DNA from 3 places in the Paenibacillus sepulcri genome. Region 3 is predicted to be linked to each of the others. Evidence: riboswitches for the same ligand, from Rfam matches in the RefSeq annotation. Region 3 holds a riboswitch; each other region holds the start of a gene.
The links. A riboswitch is a leader RNA that binds a small molecule or an ion and turns the genes downstream of it on or off. The one in region 3 is predicted to bind ZMP and ZTP.

Region 1: it holds a riboswitch for ZMP and ZTP, as region 3 does, so the genes downstream of both, ACFOLF_RS22560 (DJ-1/PfpI family protein) here and ACFOLF_RS23770 (bifunctional 5,10-methylenetetrahydrofolate dehydrogenase/5,10-methenyltetrahydrofolate cyclohydrolase) in region 3, are expected to answer to the same signal.
Region 2: it holds a riboswitch for ZMP and ZTP, as region 3 does, so the genes downstream of both, ACFOLF_RS20920 (IMP cyclohydrolase) here and ACFOLF_RS23770 (bifunctional 5,10-methylenetetrahydrofolate dehydrogenase/5,10-methenyltetrahydrofolate cyclohydrolase) in region 3, are expected to answer to the same signal.

Annotation. Positions count from the first base shown of each region.
Region 1 covers NZ_JBHRUP010000001.1:5,101,267-5,108,621, forward strand. Annotated here, with positions in the region: gene ACFOLF_RS22535 (HupE/UreJ family protein) at 1-890, shown strand, start outside; gene ACFOLF_RS22540 (response regulator transcription factor) at 1,105-1,764, shown strand; gene ACFOLF_RS22545 (sensor histidine kinase) at 1,761-3,200, shown strand; gene ACFOLF_RS22550 (hypothetical protein) at 3,306-4,112, shown strand; gene ACFOLF_RS22555 (NIPSNAP family protein) at 4,265-4,582, opposite strand; gene ACFOLF_RS22560 (DJ-1/PfpI family protein) at 4,731-5,312, opposite strand; ZMP/ZTP riboswitch at 5,381-5,460, opposite strand; gene ACFOLF_RS22565 (MFS transporter) at 5,553-6,767, opposite strand; gene ACFOLF_RS22570 (response regulator transcription factor) at 6,777-7,355, opposite strand, start outside.
Region 2 covers NZ_JBHRUP010000001.1:4,701,824-4,709,178, reverse strand. Annotated here, with positions in the region: gene ACFOLF_RS20940 (hypothetical protein) at 285-860, opposite strand; gene ltrA (group II intron reverse transcriptase/maturase) at 1,301-2,593, opposite strand; gene ACFOLF_RS20930 (DUF3888 domain-containing protein) at 3,241-3,639, opposite strand; one part of gene ACFOLF_RS20925 (IS3 family transposase) at 3,676-4,547, opposite strand; one part of gene ACFOLF_RS20925 (IS3 family transposase) at 4,547-4,796, opposite strand; gene ACFOLF_RS20920 (IMP cyclohydrolase) at 4,860-5,141, opposite strand; ZMP/ZTP riboswitch at 5,192-5,269, opposite strand; gene ACFOLF_RS20915 (dihydrofolate reductase family protein) at 5,566-6,102, opposite strand; gene ACFOLF_RS20910 (IS110 family transposase) at 6,615-7,355, shown strand, end outside.
Region 3 covers NZ_JBHRUP010000001.1:5,406,433-5,413,787, forward strand. Annotated here, with positions in the region: gene ACFOLF_RS23760 (pirin family protein) at 1-308, opposite strand, end outside; gene ACFOLF_RS23765 (MarR family winged helix-turn-helix transcriptional regulator) at 539-982, opposite strand; ZMP/ZTP riboswitch at 1,161-1,300, shown strand; gene ACFOLF_RS23770 (bifunctional 5,10-methylenetetrahydrofolate dehydrogenase/5,10-methenyltetrahydrofolate cyclohydrolase) at 1,383-2,249, shown strand; gene ACFOLF_RS23775 (cyclodeaminase/cyclohydrolase family protein) at 2,246-2,872, shown strand; gene ACFOLF_RS23780 (ABC transporter ATP-binding protein) at 3,088-4,110, opposite strand; gene ACFOLF_RS23785 (ABC transporter permease) at 4,159-4,950, opposite strand; gene ACFOLF_RS23790 (ABC transporter permease) at 4,947-5,723, opposite strand; gene ACFOLF_RS23795 (helix-turn-helix domain-containing protein) at 5,848-6,702, opposite strand; gene ACFOLF_RS23800 (phytanoyl-CoA dioxygenase family protein) at 6,865-7,355, shown strand, end outside.

The DNA of each region.
Region 1 (7,355 bases), 310 kb from region 3:
AAGATTGGACCCAAATAGAAAGCTTTGATATGGAACAAAAAGGGAGTGCCGCCAATGCGATCCTGAAGGTTGTCTTTCCGCCCGCAACTGCATCCGAGCCCATTTCCTTGACAGATAATCTGTACGTGAACGATTCCGTCACCAACTATGTTAATTTAGTTACGATTAACTACGGCAGCCAAAAAAGCACATCGGCTCTATCCGGCAAATACCGGGATTGGAGCATGCAGCTGACCGAGAAAGACTATGCCGGTCTGCAGCAGGATGCGCTGGTCCAGCAAAACAGCGGCAGCGGGCAAATGGACGAGCCGCAGGAAGAGGAATCAAGCCCGTCGGAAGTCATGTCAGGCTGGTATTCATTCTTTACACTGGGGATCAACCATATATTATCCGGATACGATCATCTCCTGTTCCTGTTTTCACTGCTCATCGCAAGGCAGAAGTTCAAGCAATATGCGGCCATGATCACTGCATTTACGATTGCTCACAGCATTACGCTGACGCTTACGGTATTGGGAATTATTAATGTATCCCCAAGCATTGTCGAGCCTGCGATTGCGCTCAGCATCTGCTTTGTCGCGGTAGATAATATTATCCGCAAACAGGTCAGTCACCGCTGGGTGCTGACGTTCTTCTTCGGATTAATCCATGGAATGGGCTTTGCCGATATTTTGAAGGAAATGGATCTTCCGCGAAGCCAGCTGGCTGTGGATCTGATCAGCTTTAACCTCGGCATTGAAGCCGTTCAGGTAACGCTGGTCGCCATTCTGCTGCCGCTGCTTATGATGCTGCACCGCTGGAAATTTTCAAGGCGGACCGTTATTGCAGGCTCGTCGCTTGCGTTCATGCTGGGCGGAATCTGGCTCGTTCAACGAGTATTTCTTGGATGAATCAGCCCAGCCTCCTAACGGCAGGCAAAGGGCATTACAATCACCGACCCAGGTAATATGAGATGCACCTCATAGGACAGACGTTGAATAACTCTCCGGTTCATTCGACATCTATTCCAAGGGGTGTATTTTTTTGCGGACTTTTTTACAACTCTCACAAACTTCTGCAACAACTAGAGTGTATATTCAGCGGATAGAGCGGAGGCGCAGCATATTGGAGAACATATTGATTATAGAAGACGATCAGGCCATTTCCGACCTCATTAAATTGAATCTGGAGGTTGCGGGCTACGAGTGCAAACAAGCCTATAACGGACAAGATGCTCAAAGCGTTCTCTCGGGTTTTTCTCCGCAATTAATTTTACTGGACATCTCCCTTCCCGACATGGAGGGTTACGAGCTGATGCCCCGGTTCAGCCGCAGCGGAGTTCCGGTCATATTCCTGACTGCGCGGAACAGCCTTGCTGATAAAGTAAGAGGACTCAAGATGGGGGCGGACGATTACATTGTAAAGCCCTTTGAAGCAATGGAGCTGTTGGCCAGAATAGAAGTCGTGCTTCGCCGTTATGGAAGCAAAGCAGATCAGATAACATGCGCGGGCCTTGACATCTACCTCGAGGAGCGCACGATAAAGCGAGACGGCACCGTTATCGAACTTACAATGAAGGAATACGAGCTGCTCCTTCTTCTTATCAACAACCGGAACAAAGCCCTGTCCCGAGAAAAAATCCTTGAGCTTGTCTGGGGCTACGATTACATGGGCGAGACGCGGACTGTCGACATTCATGTCCAGAAGATTCGAAAAAAACTGGGATGGGAAGAGCGGATTAAAACCGTCTACAAGTACGGTTACAGGCTGGAGGCTCATGAATGAGACTCTGGCAGAAGGTTTTTTTTGGCACCTTCCTCCTGTTTGAACTGCTGTTCAACGCCTCTTCATTTTATCTTATCGAGCATAATTTCAATCAGAATTTGATGAGAGAAATCGACAGAACCTTGTCGGAGCAGCATATTCTGCACGTTCAGATCGAGACGGGCTGGTCGTATATTAATAATTTGAATCGGCTGTTACATTCGGCAAAAAACAATGCAGATGATTTTATTAAGAATAACACTCAAAAATATCTGAAGTCTTTTGACACCGACAACGTGTCCATTGAAGTATGGGATGAACATAATCAAACGGTTTTCACCGATTTCACCCAAATCGTAGCCGGTCCGAGGAATGAGCTTGAGATAGGGGATTCCGCAAGCAGAACCTATATCATCCGGGATGTTGGCCAGAAGAGCTATTTATTCGTCACAAGCGGGCTCCAATTGAGCGGGGACGATTTTAAGCTCGCCTACATTCGGGATATTACAGGCATTTATCAGGATAAGACGGCTCAGATCAGAAATTTTGTAAAGATCAACATTGTCATTACCGTTATTTTGGCCGCTGGCCTTTATGTGCTGATTTGGTTTCTCACACGCTCGGTCCGCATGCTCACAAAATCCGCACAGACGATAGCTTCCGGCCACTATTCACACCGTGTCGGCGTTTTATCGAATGATGAGATTGGCTTGCTTTCGGAGAATTTTAACCAGATGGCCGTTGCCGTAGAAGAAAAAGTCGAGGAACTGGAGGATGCCGCCAAGAACAGGGAACATTTTATTCACTATCTGACGCATGAATTGAAGACGCCGCTTACCTCGATTATAGGCTATGCAGACTTTTTGAGAACGACTAAATATAACGAAGAAGTTTTTTACAAGGCCTTAAACTATATTTACAGCGAAGGAAAACGGCTTGAAAGTCTGTCGTTCAAGCTTATGGACCTGGTTCTCATCGGAAATAAAAAGAAGGTCATGGACATGGAAGAGATAATGCCGATTTTTGAGGAGACGGAGCAGATTCTAAAACCACAGCTGGAACAATCAAATATTGAACTTTCACTATCGGTTGAGCCTGCAAAGCTGCTTATTGAAAGAGACCTGATCAAAATCCTCTTCACCAACTTAATCGACAATGCGATAAAAGCTTCAGGAGCCGGGGGCATCATTTATTTCAGAGGGCTCATGACGGAGGAAGTCCACTATGCAATAGAGGTAGAGGACGTGGGGATTGGCATACCGGAACAGGATATACCGAAGGTGTTCGAGCCGTTTTTCATGGTGGATAAAGCCCATTCGCGGACAAACAACAGCGCGGGGTTGGGGCTTGCCATATGCGCGGAGATCGTCAGGCTCCATGAGGGAAGGATCGAGATCAGAAGCTGTCTGAATGAGGGCACTATTGTGAGGATCTTACTTCCGGGGGTATGCAACTAATTTACAACTTACCGATACTTATGAGAGATTGTTTTTCTACAATGGAGATGTAAGCTGGAACTCGCGCATTCCTGCCTACAAAAACCAATAGCGGAGGTAAAAAACATGAAATTTCAGGCAGCAGGTAAAAACAAAAAAATAGTCGGGACCGTCCTGGCGTCGGCTCTTATCATCGGAAGCCTTGGCACCATTACCGCATTTGCGGCAAACAACAGCGACGCGGTTCAGAAGGGTGCGTTGATTTCAGTGCCGGCGGCTGCGGATGCGTCGGATGCACCGGTCGCCGCACAGGGAACGATCCAATACAGCAAGGACGTATACTCGAGAACCGACGGCAGCCAGAATATGACGACCGAACGTTGGTACAACCCGGAAACCAAGGATAACAGGTCGGATACCAAGGAATATTCGGCAGATCATCAGCTGCTGAGCTATCAGAGCACCTACTATGTCAACGGCGGCAACGATCTGATTATTGTTCAAAGGGATCTGAGCGGGAATCCGGTGAACGGGAAAATAATCAAGAGGGCCGACAACCCGGATATATTTAAAAAATACGATCTAGGCAACCTGGATTTTAGTGCCCTAAAGGACTTTTACAAGGACAGCAGTTGGACATCCGTCGGCTCCGAGCAAGCACCGGACGGGAAAATCCTGAATAAGGTTATGCAAAGCTATCAGTCCTATATCAGTGACACGACGCAGGCCAATATGCAGCTCATTGAGTTTCTCGATCAGGATACCGGCCTCCCGGTAAAGGAAGAGCTCTACGAGGATTCAACAGGACAGTTCAAGCTCTTTAGCACAGATACGAGCGAATTAAACTATGTGGCTGATGACGGCTCTATATTTAATACGGATGGAATTTCGCTGACTCCCTTCCAGACTCAAACTGCTTTTAATGGAAAATAATGCAACTAAACAGCCTGTTGGGAACCTTCTCAACAGGCTGTTTTTAAGTGCGCCAGACGCGAGCGGCAGATGGAGGGGAAACAGCTTCACGAAGGCCTGATACACATGCAGAAATGCACAGTTTCTCTTGTTGTTCAAGGGAACATCCCCGCTTAGCGCTGGAAATATCCCGCACGCTGCATGAAGATTTTTTCCACTTGTTCGACAATCGGCCCGTCCGCTTCCGACTTCTGTTTCACTTCCAGCCATTCCGGATCCTGGCCGAATACATCCCACTGGCGGTTCCGCTCGTCCATATCGTTGTATTCCATGATGTAATACAGCTTGGAGTGTCCTTCCTGATCGACCCAGAAGTCATAAACCTTCATTCCAAGGCGTTTGAAAATTCCAATGGTGTGGTTGGCGAAACGGGCATTCATAGCTTCCATCTTCCCGGCATGAACGGAATAGATACGCAGTTCGTACAGCAAGTTAATTTCCTCCCTAGGTAAAATGATTGCTTTCCTGTTAGATCCTGCCCGCCGTGAAGACGCTGCCAACAGGGGGCATATCTGATATATTCCCGCATTTTGCGGTCAAAAGCAATGGCCGCTGCGGCTATTCCGGCTATTCCGTCTGCTATTTACTCATCCGGCCGGGGCGATAATAGGGATAATCCATTTTTTCCTGAACCTGCCGGGCGACCTCCGGAGTGCTTAATGATTCGACGAGGAACAAGCCAAGGTCAAGAGATGCGGAGACGCCGCCGCCCGTGAACACATTGCCGTCCCTGACAACGCGGGACTTTACGACCTCTGAGCAATAAGGGGCAAGCAGGTCATATGCAGAAGGGTTCGTCGTAGCCCGTTTATCAGTCAAGAAACCAGCCGCCCCAAGCAGCAGGGCGCCAGTGCAAACCGACGCCTTAATCTCCACATCGCAGGCAGTTTTCACCCAGGAGACAAAATCGGGGTCATGCCTAAGCTGCCTTGTAGAAAATCCGCCGGGGATAAAAATCAGATCATATCCGGAGAGATCCGGATAGACATGCGGGATTTTTATGGTTAAACCCCGATCATCCGTGATTTCCGCCTTCGTCGAACAAAAATCCCATGACACTGCTTCTTTGACTCCCAAAATGCCCAACCAGGTTACAGCTTCGTAAAAACCGCTAAAATCCAGCGTCGTCATTCCGTCAAATAAAATAAATGCCATCTTCATTCCCGTACACCGGCCTTTCGTTTGTCTGGTATAAAACAAAAAAAAGCACCCGATCTGAAGAGAATCAAGTACTTTGCCCAGGCGTACGGCTGTTTGTCGGTGCGCTCCCTCATGGTTATCCATGTTTACGCCAGTAACGCACCGTTTCATGCTAATGTTATAATCTTACATTCTTCTGCTGGAAAGTTCAAGGAGATAAAAGGAGATAAATCTCCGCCTGGTTTTTTTAGCCTTCAGCCTTCATCCTTCACTGCTATAGCCCTGAGCCTCCAGGTTCTTGCGGCTGGCCTTCATGATGAACATGTACATGAGAGCAAAACCCGCCACGCCCAGCAAAGCCGTCCCGGCGCTGATCCGGTACATCGCATGCGCGCCAAGATTCTGGAATATCCAGCCTCCGGTGACGCCCGCTACGATCCCGGACAGCCCTCCCCAGCTGAGGGCGTATACCGCTTGACCCGAGGCCCGGTATTCCTTCGGAACGAGCAGGGCGGTCAATTGCGTGCCTACATAATAATAACCTGCAAAAGTAAGACAGTGCAGGGCCTGAATGAAGATGATCTGATAAGGGGTTTCCGCCACCGACATCAGAAACCAGCGCAGCGCGTAAAGCAGACTGACAACGGCCAGACAGAAAATCATCGTTCGTTGACTTTTGCGCAAATACCGGTCGAACAGCAGGTAAACCGGAATCTCGAAGATGGATGACAGAAAAGCGGACCAGCCGATCAGAGAGTTTTTGCCTCCCAGATCGGAGATATAGATCGAAACAAATGTGTTGTTCATGGAGTTTGGAATCGAAATGAGAACGCCGATGACAAGGAACATGATAAACGGTTTGTTGGCCCATATTTGACCATAACCGACCGGGGCCCCTTTTCGGCTGCCCGTTTTGCCTCCGCGGGGCAGCTTCAAGGCCAGGGCGATGGAGATAAGCATCATCACCCCGTACACGATCCACAGCTGATGAATGCCCAGTCGCTCGATGACCGGTCCTGTCGCCACCGCCATAACGGCCCACCCGAGGGAACCCCACAGACGGAAGCTGCCGAACTTAAGGCCTGTCTTGTCGGCCACATCGAGATTGAGGCTGTTGCTTTGCGAGAACAACGGGCTCTGGAAGAAAAAATAGAGCAGCATGAACGTAAAGATAAGATAGCCCGCGTTCAGAGAAAAGACGATCTGCATGACCACGGCATTGCCGATCAGCAGCATGAGCAGAACGCGCCTGGCATTCTCCAGCCGGTCGCTCCAATATCCCCAGAAGGGGTTGGAGAGGAGGGAGATGAACGGGCCTCCGGCGAGCAGCAGGCCAACCGTAAAGTTGGACATGCCGGCTTCCTTCAAATAAAGCGGAAAAAAAGTGCTGTAGACGGAAATAGCCCCGTAGATGAAAAAGTTGAACGCTTTTATGAAGCCCAGGGAACGTATGTTGGTCAATGATGGGTGTGACATGTAGTGCGCTCAATCCTTTCCCGCTGACGAACCTGTTTTGGCAAGCTTCCGGTACTGCGTCGGCGTGATTCCGGTATGCGATTTGAAGATCGAGCAGAAGTATTTGTACTCCTTGTAGCCGACTTTCTCGGCGATCTCGAATACCCGCTCGTCGGTTCCGACCAGACTTGCTTTGGCCCGTTCGATGCGCACCTCATTCAGATACTCCGCGAACCCTTTGCCGAAATTTTGTTTGAACAGGATGCTGAAATAATTCGGCGTTATTTTGAGCAGGGCGGCCAGCTCAGAGGCCTTCAAATCCGTATGGTAGCTGGAATCAATATGCTTGTTGACGCGTTCGGCAATCCAGTGGTTCTTGTTGGCCAGGGAGGAATGAATCATCGCATGCAGGGACCAAAGCTCTTTGCGGAGCAGCGATTCCATGGCGCGGTAGGAGTTGTGCGTCAACAGATCGATTTCGCCCGAATTGAACGGATCGGTGCGCTCCGACAAATCCATGCCGTTCGTATGCAGTCTGCGCTGCAGGATAATGCTCAATTCCTTGAAGGCCTGCAATACTTCCTTCAGCAGATAGCCCCTCTCGCGAAA
Region 2 (7,355 bases), 700 kb from region 3:
GAATCGGCCGTATTTTCCAATATATTACTCCGATCTCATTTCCTTTATATTACTATAGTCCGAAGGGATCTTTTTTTAGACTATTATGTATTTATGACTTTTATTGGGAGCATCCTATCTGGCATTATTGGTTAACCGGCACATATTGTGCCGGTTTTTTCGTTAACGTAATCTGCCTCATTACTTCAATTATCAACATACCAGTTGATTGAACGGTTTCGTTATCGTAAAATCTCTCGATAGTCCAGTTTCTACCTACCGTTACCAGATAAACGATTGTCCGACTATTCCTCTTCTTGCGCAAACGTTGAACCATGCCACTCAACGATCCCCCATTTGCGGATGATTTCTCGACCAATGTCAGATGGCAGCTTACTCTCAGTGTCTACAATCACATGCTCCAATTTCTTTTGGGCGAGTTCCTTATTGAGTTGGGTTGAACGTTGTAGATGCCAATTTAGTGAATCGATGGTCTTTTCCCTACCACGTATCCGAGCATGGTTGACTTCAAGTGATGCAACAAGGCGAACTACGAATAGATCCGCTCCTGGTACTGACATTCGCAGTTTGTCCAGATGTTCTCTGCTTTCCATGACACTTGGGATGATTAGACACTTGGCCCCAATAGAGCGATAGTTATTCCAGACAGCAGCAAGATTCTTAAACCCAAGCTCCATGTTGAAAGGATCTTCTCTTGGCGCAGGATATGCATGCCTTACATAATCAAGGTCGACTACCGCATGCGGAAGAGTATAGTCATGCCCCAGAATTTCTGATATGGCCTCTGCGGTACTCGACTTTCCTATGCCAACAGGTCCAATGATATTCAGCACGGGAACAACCCGTTCTTGTGTGTTCATAGAATCCACTCCAGTATTTTGGTATGCTGATAACGATCCTTCCCATAATCAAAACGAGGCTGCCGATCGATTGTAGCAGCCTCGTCTTAAAGTATTGTTAAACTCTCGTGTCCCGTTACTTAGTGAAGCGCTGTCGCGCGGCAGCGTGCTATCATCCTGACATTCTAGTTAAGCTTCTTTTAATGAATTTCTACTTTGTAGTTCTTCGATTCCAAATTCTTTATTCTTAAAGCGTGCCATTAAGACTTCGAAATGATGAATGCTTATCCGACTCATCCTTTCTTTTTGTTTGTAGGTGTATTCGACGATTTGTTACCTTATCCTGCCCATTACTTCAACTAGAGTAAGGGACTGAATAATTTCTGCCCCTCCTCATCAAACCGTACGTGAGGTTTTCCCTCATACGGCTTTCCGATGTTCGTCATTCATGTGCATGCAATTTACGCAAGCGCCTTTAATCTATGCATGTGGCTAAGTAACTTCACTTCTTGTCCGGAACTGCGCCAGTTGCTACGCTGGCGCTTCTTAGCGTACCACTTCGTTAGCCGTTGCCGAATGTACCAATCTAGCTTCGTCATCCACTTCGTGCTGTACGGCGTCGCATAATAGTTCTTCCAGCCTTGTATTCTCAGGTTGAGCCATCTCACGTGTTCTTCGAACGAAACGTGCCGCATCTTAGGCGGAGCGAGTCGTTCTTTTACGACTTCCCGTACATGCTTCTCTGCTTTTACGCAGAGCCATTGTTGGGTCGTGTAATACACACGTTTCTGTCCCGTTTCCGCTTTTGTCTTCCGGTGGTGCATGCCGAGGAAGTCAAAGCCTTCTTCTCCCGTCCATAGCCCCACAATCCGCGTTTTCTCCGGATGCAAGGTCAGTTCCAATCGCGCCATAATCGTTTGTATAAGCTTAAACGCATGTTGCGCGTCCTTCCTTGTCTTGCATACCACGACGAAATCGTCTGCATACCGCGTCAATTCTCCGACTCCTTTGCCATGTTTCTCCCACAATAGATCGAAGTAGTTCAGGTAGATGTTCGCAAGTAACGGCGATATCACGCCGCCTTGCGGCGTGCCAAGGTCGGTCCGTCTTACTTGCCCTTCCTCCATCACGCCTGCTCCGAGCCATTGCCGGATCAGCTTGAGTATACGTCTGTCGCTGATTCTCATTTCCACCAGCTTCATCCGTTTCTCTTGGTTCATGTTGTCGAAGTAGCCTTGGATGTCCACGTCGACCACCCAATTGCCTTTACGGTTGCATGCTTTGCGGATTCGCTCGAGCGCTTGTTTTGCGCCGCGCTTTGGTCGAAAGCCATACGAGCATTCCTGAAAATCGGCTTCAAAGATCGGTTCGACAATCCGTTTCGTTGCCATTTGTACGACGCGGTCTCTCACCGTCGGAATGCCCAGCGGACGTTTTCGTCCATCTTTCTTCGGAATGTAGTGGCGACGAACGGGCTGGGGACGGTAGCTATTCTTCAACAGTTGTTCTTGGCATTGTGCGACGAATTGATCTTCACCTATCTTTGCAATATCAGCCATGGTCTCACCGTCTACGCCTGCCGCACCCTTATTTGCCCTCACTCTTCGCCACGCTTCCTGAAGGACATCCAGTCGATGAACCTTGTCGTACAGTGCATGAAATTTTCTACGCTTGCTGATCTTGGCAGCATGACCTAGCTTCTCTTGGAGTTGTTGAACTTTTTCCCTAGGTGTCGTTAGCCATTTGGCAATCACTCACTCGTACCTCCTTGAAAAGCTTGAACAAAGCAGGGCGCCTTCCCTCCCGCAGGTTGTGTTGTCCTGCATTCTTCGGTACTATGCACCCCTCGGACTCCCTTCCTGCAGATGGCTCACTTCGTCTTTTTGACTTATAGAGTCTCTCGCTACGAAAAAAAAACTTTCGTGCAGGGGAGGGTCTCCCCAGTTCACTGCATTATCTTTCCTACCATGCCGATCCCATTACACCGGGAGATCCTTCGCTGTTGTTCCAAGTTCTGCACAGCTTCCTTGGCCTTCGTCTACGTTTGCAAGACTCGGCTTCCCCTTTTTCCTCTCGCGAGGCCTTTTTGACGATGCGGCAGGATTCACTTCATGTTACGGCCTGGTATGTTGCTCGCCTTGTCTCCGACAAGTACTTTGTCGATGCGCTTTTACGCACAGATTTCGCCATGCGCAAGCATCCTAGCTACAAGGGTGGCTTGGTCCCTCCCTTGGTTGGACTTTCACCAACTAGATAATGCGTGCTTCTGGGCACGCCAAACGAAAAAGGAGCTGCCACATGGCAAGCTCCTCACTAACGTGCCCGTAACTTTAACGAAGATGAGCTGTGTCTGCATGAAAAGCTCCTCCTTTACTAACGTAGTACCCTTCAGCTCAACTTCTTACTTAATTATGTGTTGCCAGTTAGGTAATAGTTTATAGTCCTCAATATGATTATAATTTATAACTTCAACGTTTCCATTATTATCTATTTGAAATTTAATCATGTCCTTGCCAACGTCAAGATGTGGACCAACATAAGGGATCAGTGTTACGTTCACATCAATATGTGAAGTGAACGTTTTGAATTCAACACGATTACCACCAAGATAAGGAGCAAATGTTGGAGATACTGTAAGCTTGTTTTTGTAGTATTTATTTATTTCTTCTTGAATTTTTGGGGCCAAAACAGTAAGGATCGTCCGTTGACATGGATCGTCAAACTGGAATGCATAGGTTGAATATCCAAATGAAATGAGCGAAATCAGTAAAATTCCGAAAACTAAATTTCTTTTTGTCATGGTTTTATACCTCATGGTTGGATTGTCAACAGTAAATCAGACAACCTTTTTAAGGGCTTCTTGGCGATACTGAATAGGCGTCATATAGCCTAATGTTCCATGAATGCGATGCTTGTTGAACCAATTAACATAATCGTTTAATTCCAGTTCCAAGTGACGAAGGCTCTGGAAGTTCATCTGGTTTACGAACTCTGTTTTCATGATTTTGTAGGTGGCTTCGGCTACAGCATTGTCGTATGGACAGCCTTTCGCACTTAGAGATCGGCCGATTTCAAAGGTACCTAGAAGCTCGTCTATCTTTTGATTTTTAAACTCGCTGCCACGGTCCGTATGAAACCATTGAATATAACGCAAATCGCCCTGGACGCTCGCAAAGGCGCGGGAAATCAGAGCAGCGTCTTTATTCGGACCTGCACTGTGGCCAATGATCTCTCGATTGAACAAGTCGAGCAGCACACAGATGTAATGCCACCTGTTCTGAACCTTCACATAAGTCAGATCACTGACAACGAAGCGCTTTGCTTCCTCCTGCTCGAATTCGCGGCCCAAAACATTCTCTGTTGTTGCTTCATTAGGAGTGGTTTTATGGGGCTTATATTGAGCCACTGTGTAGGTCGAGACTAGCCCTTGCTCTTTCATAATCCTTCCAATTCTACGTCTGGAAACGACGATTCCGCGTTCCTGGAGCTTAACCTTAATCTTTCGTGTACCGTAAGCTTTTCGGTTATTGTGGAATATCTCTACAATCGCTTCGGTTATATCGTCTTCGTTCAATTGTTCTTTCGCGTCGTAGTAATACGTACTTCTTGCAATTTGCAGGACGTCGCACATTGCTGATACCGAGTATTTATCACGGTTATTCCGGATGATAGCTACTTTCGTCCCATGATCAGCGCTGCTTGCTTTAAAATATCCACTTCCATTTTCAGACGCTGGTTCTCTTTTCGTAAAGCGATCAATTCGTTCTCGTCTGACGAGCGATTGTCCTTCTCCTTGAAGGAACCGCTTGTCTCATCTTGTTTGATCCAGCGGTCTAAAGCAGAGGCTGTGAGGTCATATTCCTCCACAATCGCCGCTCTGGACTTCCCATTTTTATAGAGCTCCACCAGTTGTTTTTTGAATGCTGGAGTAAAGGTACGTCGTTCTTGTTTTGGCATTGTAGAGATCCGCTCCTTCATAATGATAGGTTCATTCTACAAGCCCTTATTTTTTCTGTCCAACTAAGTGTAGACGATCCAATCACCATTCGAGACAATGTGCACGTTCTCCCAATGTCGAATAGGATAATAAATAATAAGTGATGGATCTTCCATTTGGGCGGGATCAAATGCTTTGTTCTTTACGCTCCATCCATCTATTTCAAAACCGCGGTTTCGGCTGTTTACGCTTCTCCCCATAATCCAATACACCTGTACATAATGCGACCTGGAAGGAGTCATTCCTACGATAAGCGTTCTTCCGGGATAAGGCTTATCAAACAAATCGTGTTGAACTGTTTTCACTGCCCTTGCTCCTCTCGAGTAAACATAAAGAGGTAAGGGGAAATTCCCCTTACCTCTGCCCAGGCGTACGACTCCAACTTATATGCTTCCTCATGGGTCCCCATGCTTCGCCAGTCACATATAAGTTCTAAATTACTTCCTATATTAGCAATTACTGCTATTAAAATCAATTATGATAATGGCTTAACCAACACCAACGGCTACCAAGTCTACTGCCAGTTATGAGCGAGGGGCTGTCACATGACAGCCCTTTTGGTGTTCAACTATCGTACCCAGTTAGGTCAATCGTCAATTCCATAAATAACTATGTCATTTCGCATAACTGAACAAATTTTAAAGAATAAGGGATCCTCTGACTGCCGCTACAGCCGGAGAATCCCTATTAAAGTAACGTGCCCTTTAGGCCGCTGGGTCAAACGCACAACTAAGCTGGAACGTAGGTCAACCTGATCACCTTCTCGCCAATTCGATCGCTTGCCACAAGGCGCAGCTGCGGCCTCGGACCGGCGAAGAACGGCTTGCCGTGACCCAGCACGACTGGATGGAGATAGAGTCGATACTCATCAACGAGACCGAGCTCCGTTAGACTGTGGGCCAACTCCGGCCCGGCAACTTCAATCTCCCCTTCATGCTGAGCCTTCAGCCCACGTATGGCCGCTGCGAGGTCGCCCTCGATCAGAGAAGCGTTCGGACCGACGGACTTTAACGTCCTCGACACCACCCACTTCGGTTTGCTTTGCCACGCCGCTGCGTATTCCCGTTCCGGCGCATCCCATTCAAAATGGTCTCCGTCCCAATACCGCATGGTCTCGTACATGCGGCGCCCGTACAGGCTGCCCGCCAGGCCGCGCACGTCGTCGATGAAATGACGGAATAGCACGGGGTCGGGCTGAAATGCCGTGTGGTCGTGGTCGACGAATCCGTCCAGAGACTGGTTCAATGCGAAAACGATCTTTGCCATGCGACTGACTCTCCTCCCTGGTTTTCTCGCACATTCATCATCAAGATTACACGTTCCATATGCAGCCTCCTCTATGTCTACATTTTATCATCCAACAGCATGTCCGGTTTCTCATGGATTGCTAATGTGCACAGTTCTGGCCTGACCGAATACAAATTTAATTTAACGAAGGATGGTAAATTAAACAATTCTGCCCGTTTGCGTAATGAAAAATGGAGCAGCTGCCACTGGCAGACTGCTCCAAAATGCGTTGAACTATCGTACCCGTCGTATTATGAGATCAGCCAGTTTTTACTGGTTGACCACTTTGCTTTACTCGGTGTATGTATCGGTAGCCGGGGCAGAACGATCGTATCCGTGGGAGGAAATCCCGTCGCTAAAACTGTTCGCCCCCTACTTGTGGAAACCATGTTTAGGCTGGTTGAGACTTGGATCTCGCATAACAAGCGATGCTGTGGAACTGCAAGCCGTATAGGGGTTACCGGCCATTCCACTTCTGAAAGGAGAATATCATGAATCCAGTAATTGGCCTGGATATTTCAAAAGGGCAAAGTGAAGGACAAGCATTTTTAAGTAAAGGGCAACCCTATGGCAGGAGCTTTCGGTTCCTCCATACGCTTGAAGGGTTTAAAGATTTGCTGGGCACCATCCAAGATGTCCGTAATAAAACGGGCTCTACCCCTGTTTTCATATTGGAATCAACGGGGCATTATCATCAAGCTGTCGTACAGTTTCTCGAGTCAAACGAGTTCTTGTACCTTGTGATCAATCCGCTTATTTCTCATCAAGCGAAGAAATCCAGTCTTCGCAAGGTGAAAACTGATGCTGTGGATGCCTACCAACTGTGCGAGCTTTATTACAAAGAGGAGTTTGAAACCCAAAAACAAAGAGGTATTGGGCTGCTCAACCTTCGTCACCTGACACGTCAGCACGAATCCATTACCCATATGTATGTTCAGGCTAAGCTTCACTTTCAGGCCGTATTAGACCAAGTCTTCCCCGATTATAGAGGGATTTTCGGGGACTTGTACTCCACTGTTTCCTTATCTGTCCTAAGGGAGTTTCCAACATCCAAAATGATTCTTGGGGCCGGATTAACGAAACTCACGGACAGAATCGCGTGTCTTTGCCCTAGACGCTCCGAGAACTGGGCTAGCGAAAAGGCCAAGACCATTCTAAAAGCAGCGGTGAATAACCCTTTCCAGGAGACAGCCTACAGCAGCCATCTCGTTAGCATTGGGTTATACATCAAC
Region 3 (7,355 bases):
TGGCTGACGCCGGAGCCGGTCTGCATGATTTGGACGCCGCCGGGACCTACAGTGCTTTTGGTGCCCAGAGTATCGCCATGCTGGGCTTGGCCGTTGACTACATAGGTCATAATTTCAAAGGCTTGATGGGGATGCAGCGGAATGTGCCCGCCTTCGGCCGAATGCGCCCATGCCCAGTAGAACAAAGGGCCGAGTCTGCGCAGCACCGAGCCGTCCCCGGTAAAGCCGATTGGTTTCTGCTCTGTAATTTTGCCGCCGTCAAATGCGCCTCTGCCTTGTAATGTTGGACCGTATATTAAGGTTTGCATAGAAATGACCTCCATTAGTGGTTTTTATATAAATAGGGTATAGCCTCAATATGACAATTGAATCGTCTCAAAAAGCCGGTTATCATACCGCGTATCAGGCGGAAACAGTCTGCAACGGATTTTTAGACAAGTGACAAGCGGTGAACACGCTCATCCCCCTCGAATATCTGAAGACGGTTCCGCGTGCGCAGCCGCTCTTCTTCATTGAAGCTCTGAATGCAAGCAGCTAACTAGATGAAGCTTGCCTGGGCTGCAAGGCCCAGCTTCTTAAGCAGTTGAATGGCCTGTGTCTGCTCTTCAGCCGTGAGACCGGCTACCGCCTTCTGAATCGCCACGGTATGCTCTGGAAAAATCCGCTCAAGCAGCTCGGTCCCCTGCTCCGTAAGCTCTGCGAAAATTACTCTCCTGTCCGTAGGACATGCCTTGCGCCGCGCTAATCCTTTGGCCGTCAGCTTGTCGATGACGTAGGTTATATTGCCGCTTGTCATCAATATTTTCTCGCCAATCTGCTGCAGAGGCTGCTCTCCCTTATGATACAGCAGCTCCAGCACACCAAATTCAGTGGGGTTCAACCCGTATTTGCGAATATCCTGCTGTATATGCGCGCTAACCCATTGATTCGCCCGTGATAAAGTAACGAATAGCTGTAAAGAAGTATCCGGAGGTTGACTCACGCTGCTCACCTCAATTTCCTTTATATTAAATATCTTAATTTAAAGATAAATCAATTCGACGACGTTGTCAAGCGGCTGTATTCCGTTACAGGCGGGGGAATGCCAATATATCCTCCAGAGGACGTCAATAGCCGTTTCTTCTGGACCTTGTTTCTGCTATAATGACAGCATTGGAATAAGGGTCGCGTGCAACTGGCGCAGCGTGGATTAACCACGAGGAAGCAAGCGACTGAATGAGCGTATCCATGCTGACCTCCGCTATCAGTTAATTGGGGTGCAGCTGCCGCTCTGTCATAGCCGTACGCCTGGGCAAAGTATTTGAAGGAAGATGTGCTTAAGAGCACGGGTCCTTTCAGATGCTTTTTTTTGTTTACCTATTGCATGAGGGAGGCATTCGATCATGGCCAAGCTGTTGAAGGCAAAACCGCTCGCTGATGAGGCAGGCGGGCTCATCAAGACACAGGTTCAGGAATGGAAAGAAGTAGGGATTGCACCGGCAATTGCGGTCCTGATGGTAAATGGAGACCCGGCCTCGGCAGCCTATGCCAACGCCAAGGGGCGGCTTGCCGGGAAGCTGGGGATTGGCTTCGAGCTTCTGACTTTCGAGCAGAACGTCACGGAGGCTGAATTGCTCCGGGAGATTCAGCGGTTGAATGGGGATGACAGCATTCATGGCATTCTGATCGAGCTTCCGCTGCCAGCGGGATTGGATTCCAGCCGGCTTGCGGCTGCGCTGGATCCGCTGAAGGATATTGACGGTATTACCCCGGCCAATAAGCTTGCCTGCATGATGAATGAACCCGGTCTGCGGCCGGCTACCCCGCAGTCCTGCATCCGATTGATTGAGGCTGCGGGAATCCCGCTAAGCGGCAAGCATGTTGTCGTTGTCGGCAGGGGAGAGACGGTAGGCCGGCCTCTGATGCAAATGCTGCTGCACCTGAACGCAACTGTGACCGTGTGCCATTCCCGTACGGCTGATCTGGCTCGAATGATCAAGGCTGCGGACGTGCTGGTCACGGCTGCGGGCCGATTGAACCTGATTACCCCGGAGATGGTTCATACCGGGCTGACTCTCATTGACGCAGGCATCAATGTCAATCAAGATGGCAGTGGAATTGCCGGTGATGCCGCTCCGGAAACGGCCGATCATGTAGCGGCTTCTTCACCGGTCCCTGGGGGTGTGGGCACATTGACCACGACGATATTATTCGAGAATGTCCTGCATGCATTAAAGCTGCAGCAGGATGCGGGGAGGCTGCAGATATGAGCGATTCATGGAAGCAATCGATCCATGCTTTTTTGGAGAAAGCGGGCTCCGCTTCTCCTACTCCAGGAGGAGGAAGCGTGGCTGCCCTCGCCGCAGCGCTTGGCGCATCCATGGGCTCGATGGTCACCCGGCTGACGACAGGAAACAAGTATGAAGATGTGCAGGTGGATATGAGTTTCATCACCGGACAAATGGCAGGGGCTGTATCGGCATGCGAGGCGGTCATGCTGGAGGATATAGAGAGCTTCGGGGAATTTATGCGCGTTCTGGCTCTGCCAAGGACAACTGAAGAAGAGCGGGAGCTGCGCAAAAAGGCCCTCAGCGGAGCTGCTGTCCGCGCGGCCGAGGTGCCATTAGGCTTAATGGTGCTGTGCCATGAGCTGCTGCTGCTGCTGCATGATGCGGTTATGAAAGTGAACCGCAATGTCATCTCCGATTGGGGAATCGCCGCCCTGATGCTCGAAGCGGCGATCCAATCGGCTTGGCTCACAGTGGAAATTAATTTGAGCTCCATTCAAGATCTGGCTGCCGCAGCGCGCATTCGTGAACAGGGCGAAGCGTTTGAGCTTGCGGGTGCCAAGCTGAAGGCAGAGATCCTGACGGCAGTCAGATCCCGATTGTAAGCTGCTCCTTTTCATTTGAGACAAGATAAACTTAGGCCCATACTCCAAGTGGCGTACGGACTGGCCGATACAACTGATTGGCCAGCGCCAACTAGCTGGCTAATGCCAACGGACTGGCCAATACCAACTGACTCTGACGGGCTGCGCGCATGGAGTGGGGCGTTTGTAAATAAAGACCTGATTTATCCTGATCAGGTCTTTAACACAATCAGGTCTTAGTAGACCCGGTGAACGATTTCTTCAAAGTCGGGCTCCTCCATATGAACATCTTCGATCTCGCCCAGCTGCTCCAGCATCCGCAGCGCCTCCATGGCGCTGAGCTGATCGCGGTTGCACTCCACGGTAAGCGTATGACCGTCGCTGCCCGTAAGCCGCAGAGGCCAACGGCGGTCCTGCGGTTCCTCAGCGGCGCTTCCCGGCCAGTCGGCCGGATTAAACTGGCCGTCTATCAATGGAGAAGCCATGCTGAGATAGGTTACCCGAATGATGGTCGGCAAGCCGATCCTCCGCCTCAGCCCGTCGGTTGTCCCGTCAAATCCGAGACGGCCGTCATTGATCACAATGACGCGGCTGCACAGCTGTTCAATATCGTCCATATCATGAGTCGTGAGCAGGATCGTCTTGCCCAGCTCGCGGTTGATGGAATGCAAAAATTCACGGATGCTTCGTTTGGCGATCACATCAAGTCCAATGGTCGGTTCATCGAGAAACAGAATGTCCGGATCGTGGAGCAGCGCCGCCGCGATGTCGGCGCGCATTCTTTGTCCGAGTGACAGCTTGCGCACTGGCGTCTCCATGAACGGGGCAAGAGCCAGCAGTTCGCTCAGCTCGCCAAGGCGCCGCGATTTCACTTCATCGGGCACACCGTACATGGCGGCCAAAATGTCGAAGGAATCCCGCACCGGCAAGTCCCACCACAACTGTGTCCGTTGACCGAACAGCACGCCAAGTCTGCGCGCGACGGTGCGCCGCTCGCGGTGGGGGCTCATGCCGGCAATCCGCACTTCGCCCGCTGACGGATGAAGAATGCCGGATAGCATCTTGATCGTTGTTGATTTTCCCGCTCCGTTAGGCCCGATATACCCGACGAATTCCCCCTGATTAATCGTAAAGCTGATATCACGGACGGCTTCCTTTACCTTATAATCCCTTGAGAACATGGTGCGCAGCCCGCTGAACCGCCCCTCCTTGGGGACGGCTGATTTGAATTCCTTGGATAAGTGCTCGACCGTTATCATATGAGCGCTGGTCCTCCTATTTGAGAATATACGAATAGAGATGCTTGTTTAGCTGCCTGTACTCTGATAACGGGATAAACCGACCCGCCACATAAACAGTCCTGCGGCAAACACCAGTACAGCCGCCGCGAATGCGGACAACAGCAGCCAGACTCCGCCTTCCCCGCGCAGAATATACAATGAGGGGACATAATTGGCGAATGCGACCGGAATAACGCTGAGCAGCATGACCTCCATCCACTTGGGATAAATCGAAACCGGATACTGGACGGCTGTCCGCGCTGCGTCCTCCGTAATATTCTGCAGCTCTTCAATCCTCGTAATCCAGAAGCCGGCTGTAGCCGTAAGCAGTCCGATTCCGAATAATAGCAAAGCGCCTGAGAGGATAACCAGCAGCGTCAGCGGGATAGAGGCCCAGGAGATTTGCCCGGCGGCAAATAAAGCCTGCATGCTGACAGCAAGCACGGCGGCGCCTTGAATGATCTCCCCGATCCGGAAGGATACATTGAACGACATCAGTCCGAGCAGCACGGGGACCGGCCGCAGCAGCAGACTGTCCAGGTCGCCGCTGAGCAAATATTTTTCCAGATGATGCACATCAGAGGCTACCGTCCGGTATATCGCTTTGGACAGAGTCAGGATGGCATACAGATAGCCGGCTTCTGCCAGTGACCAGCCTTTAATATGGCCGAATTTCAGCAGAATAATAGCCAGCATGGCGAATTCCACGACATTGATCAGGGCAGCCATCAGGGAAGAGAACCAGAAATTGAATTTGTACTGCATTCGGCTGCGAAGGCTGGCGACTACCAGCAGATGGTACATGCGAAGCCATTTCATCCGCCCTGCACCTCCACTTTGCGCCGCATAGTCCGGGCAATCATCAGGCAGATGCCGGTGAGCCCTGCGCCCCAGCCAAGAGAGCCGAGCAGCGGGCCGGGACCGTCCATGCCCAGATAAATCCGGGTCGGCACATAATGCAGGAACGGGTAGAACGAAGCCCGGCTGATCAGCTCGAGCCAGCCCGGCAGCCACTCAATGGGAATGAGAAATCCGGACAGCAGCATACTGAAGGCATAATTGACCCAGTACAGCCAGCGTGATTCGGTCGTCCAGAGCGCCAGGGCTCCAATCAGGAAATTGATGCAGATGGAAATATAGGCGGCGAGCATCAAAGCGACAGCGGTCCAGATGAATGTAAGCAGGGATGAAGGGACATGAAGCGGAAGGACGAAGAGGTACAGCGTGTAAATCGGGAGAAACTTGTAGACAAACTGGTAGGCGATCTGCCCCCATTCCTTGCACATCAGCTGATAGAACAGGTGAACCGGACGCATGAGCTCAATGGCGATTTGACCGGTTCGGACGGATTGCTCCAGGCCCAGGCCGTTGTTCAGAAAAGCGGCGACCCACAAGCTGACCTGATTGAAGGCGACATAGCTGATCATGCCGCTCATTCCGTAGGCGCCAAGCGATTGGCTTACGCCAATGCCGGTCCAGATGGAAATGTAGATGAAGCCGAACAGGGCGCTGGCGATATTATGTACCATATGTGCGCCGCGGTACTGCAGATTCCGTAAGTATGTCTTACGGGCCAAAACGAGGAAAAGCAAAATAGCACCTCCATCATGATAAGCTGCGGCGAAGAGCCGGACTGCCTGGATGCAAAGGTGAAATGCTCGTAGAGAGAGCGAGAGACCATCATATCCTAAATGGTGGAGGAAATGCAATGTTTTTTTATTCAGCCATGGTACGGAAGCTCCTTGGAGCATCTCCAAACTTCCGTTTGAACATTTTCTCAAAATGGGTCAGCGTGTTGAAGCCGGAAATATAGCTGATCTCCGAGATCGGGAGGGAGGAGGACTGGATGAGCGATTTGGCAAAATTAAGCCTGAGGCTCTGCAAATATTGCTGAAAGGCAGTGCCGGTCGTTTTGCGGAAGCAATCGCTGAAATAATTGGGGGAAAGCCTTGCCTGTCTGGCGGCGGCTTCCAGAGAGAGCGGTTCGCGAAAATGATGGTGGATATACACGAGGCTATCCTGGATGCCGGCTGAATGGGCATGGGGCATTGGCTTCTGCTTCCTCTCCGCTTCCCCGGCTTCAGCCTCGCATGCGCGCAGCAATTCGATCAGTATGCGGTTCAGAGCGCTTCCCACCATGAGACGCCTGCCGGACAATTGACTGGCTGATTCCTTCATAATAAGGGAGAAGCATGCAATCAGATCCGGCGTCATGCTCTCTGTCATTACAGCAGAAAGTTCAACGGGATTATGAAACAGCAGCTCGCGCATCTGAGGCTCCATCCACTCATCGGAAAATATGAGATTGTAAATCTCAAGAGAGTTCCCTCGCGAAGGGCCGATTATATGAAAATCCGCCGGCGTCAGCAGGAAGAGATTGCCTCTTGCGATCGTCATCGGAACTCCGTTGACAATATTATAGCCTTCACCTGACACGACGAAGGAAATCTCATAAAACTCATGCCAATGAAGATCCACCTGTTCCTCAATATGCTGATGAAAGATACGGAAGGTCGAGGAGGAGAAATACTCGTCATTGGTCAGTCTTGTCGGCAGCGGGGGATAGACCATTTGTTTCCTTCATCTCCTTTCATTTAAGTAGATTATATAGGAATTCATCATCAATCTGAAGATATGCGTATTATATCTGAACATAAAAGGAGAATTCGCTGGCCGAAACATTATAAAATGAGGACAACAGGCAAGGAAACACCAACGAAGGAGGCATTTTTAATGCAATTGTCTACGCTTTCAAAGGAGCAGGTTGACTATTATCAGGAGAATGGCTATTTGCTCCACAATAAACAGCTTTTCAGCCCGGAAAAAATGCGTACTCTCACGGAAATCTTCGAGGAGCAGCTGGCCCAAAAAGGCAGCAAGCTGTCCGATGAGCTGGATACGCCGCATTTTCGCGATGAACGGCTGTTGGATTATCTGCTGAGCGATGAGGTGCTGGATCTGGTTGAGCCCATAATCGGGCCGAATATCGGACTCTGGTCGAGTCACTTTATATGTAAGGATCCTGTAGTTGGCCGCCCGACTCCCTGGCATGAGGATTCTACGTATTGGAAGGGACGTCTGAGCTCCTTCGATAAAATCATCACGGTCTGGCTTGCCATCGACCGCAGCTGGAAAGAGAATGGATGCATGCGCGTGATTCCCGGCACTCATCGGAACGGGTTCTCCGAGTACGAGGATATCGACGCGGCCAAGAATCTGTTTGC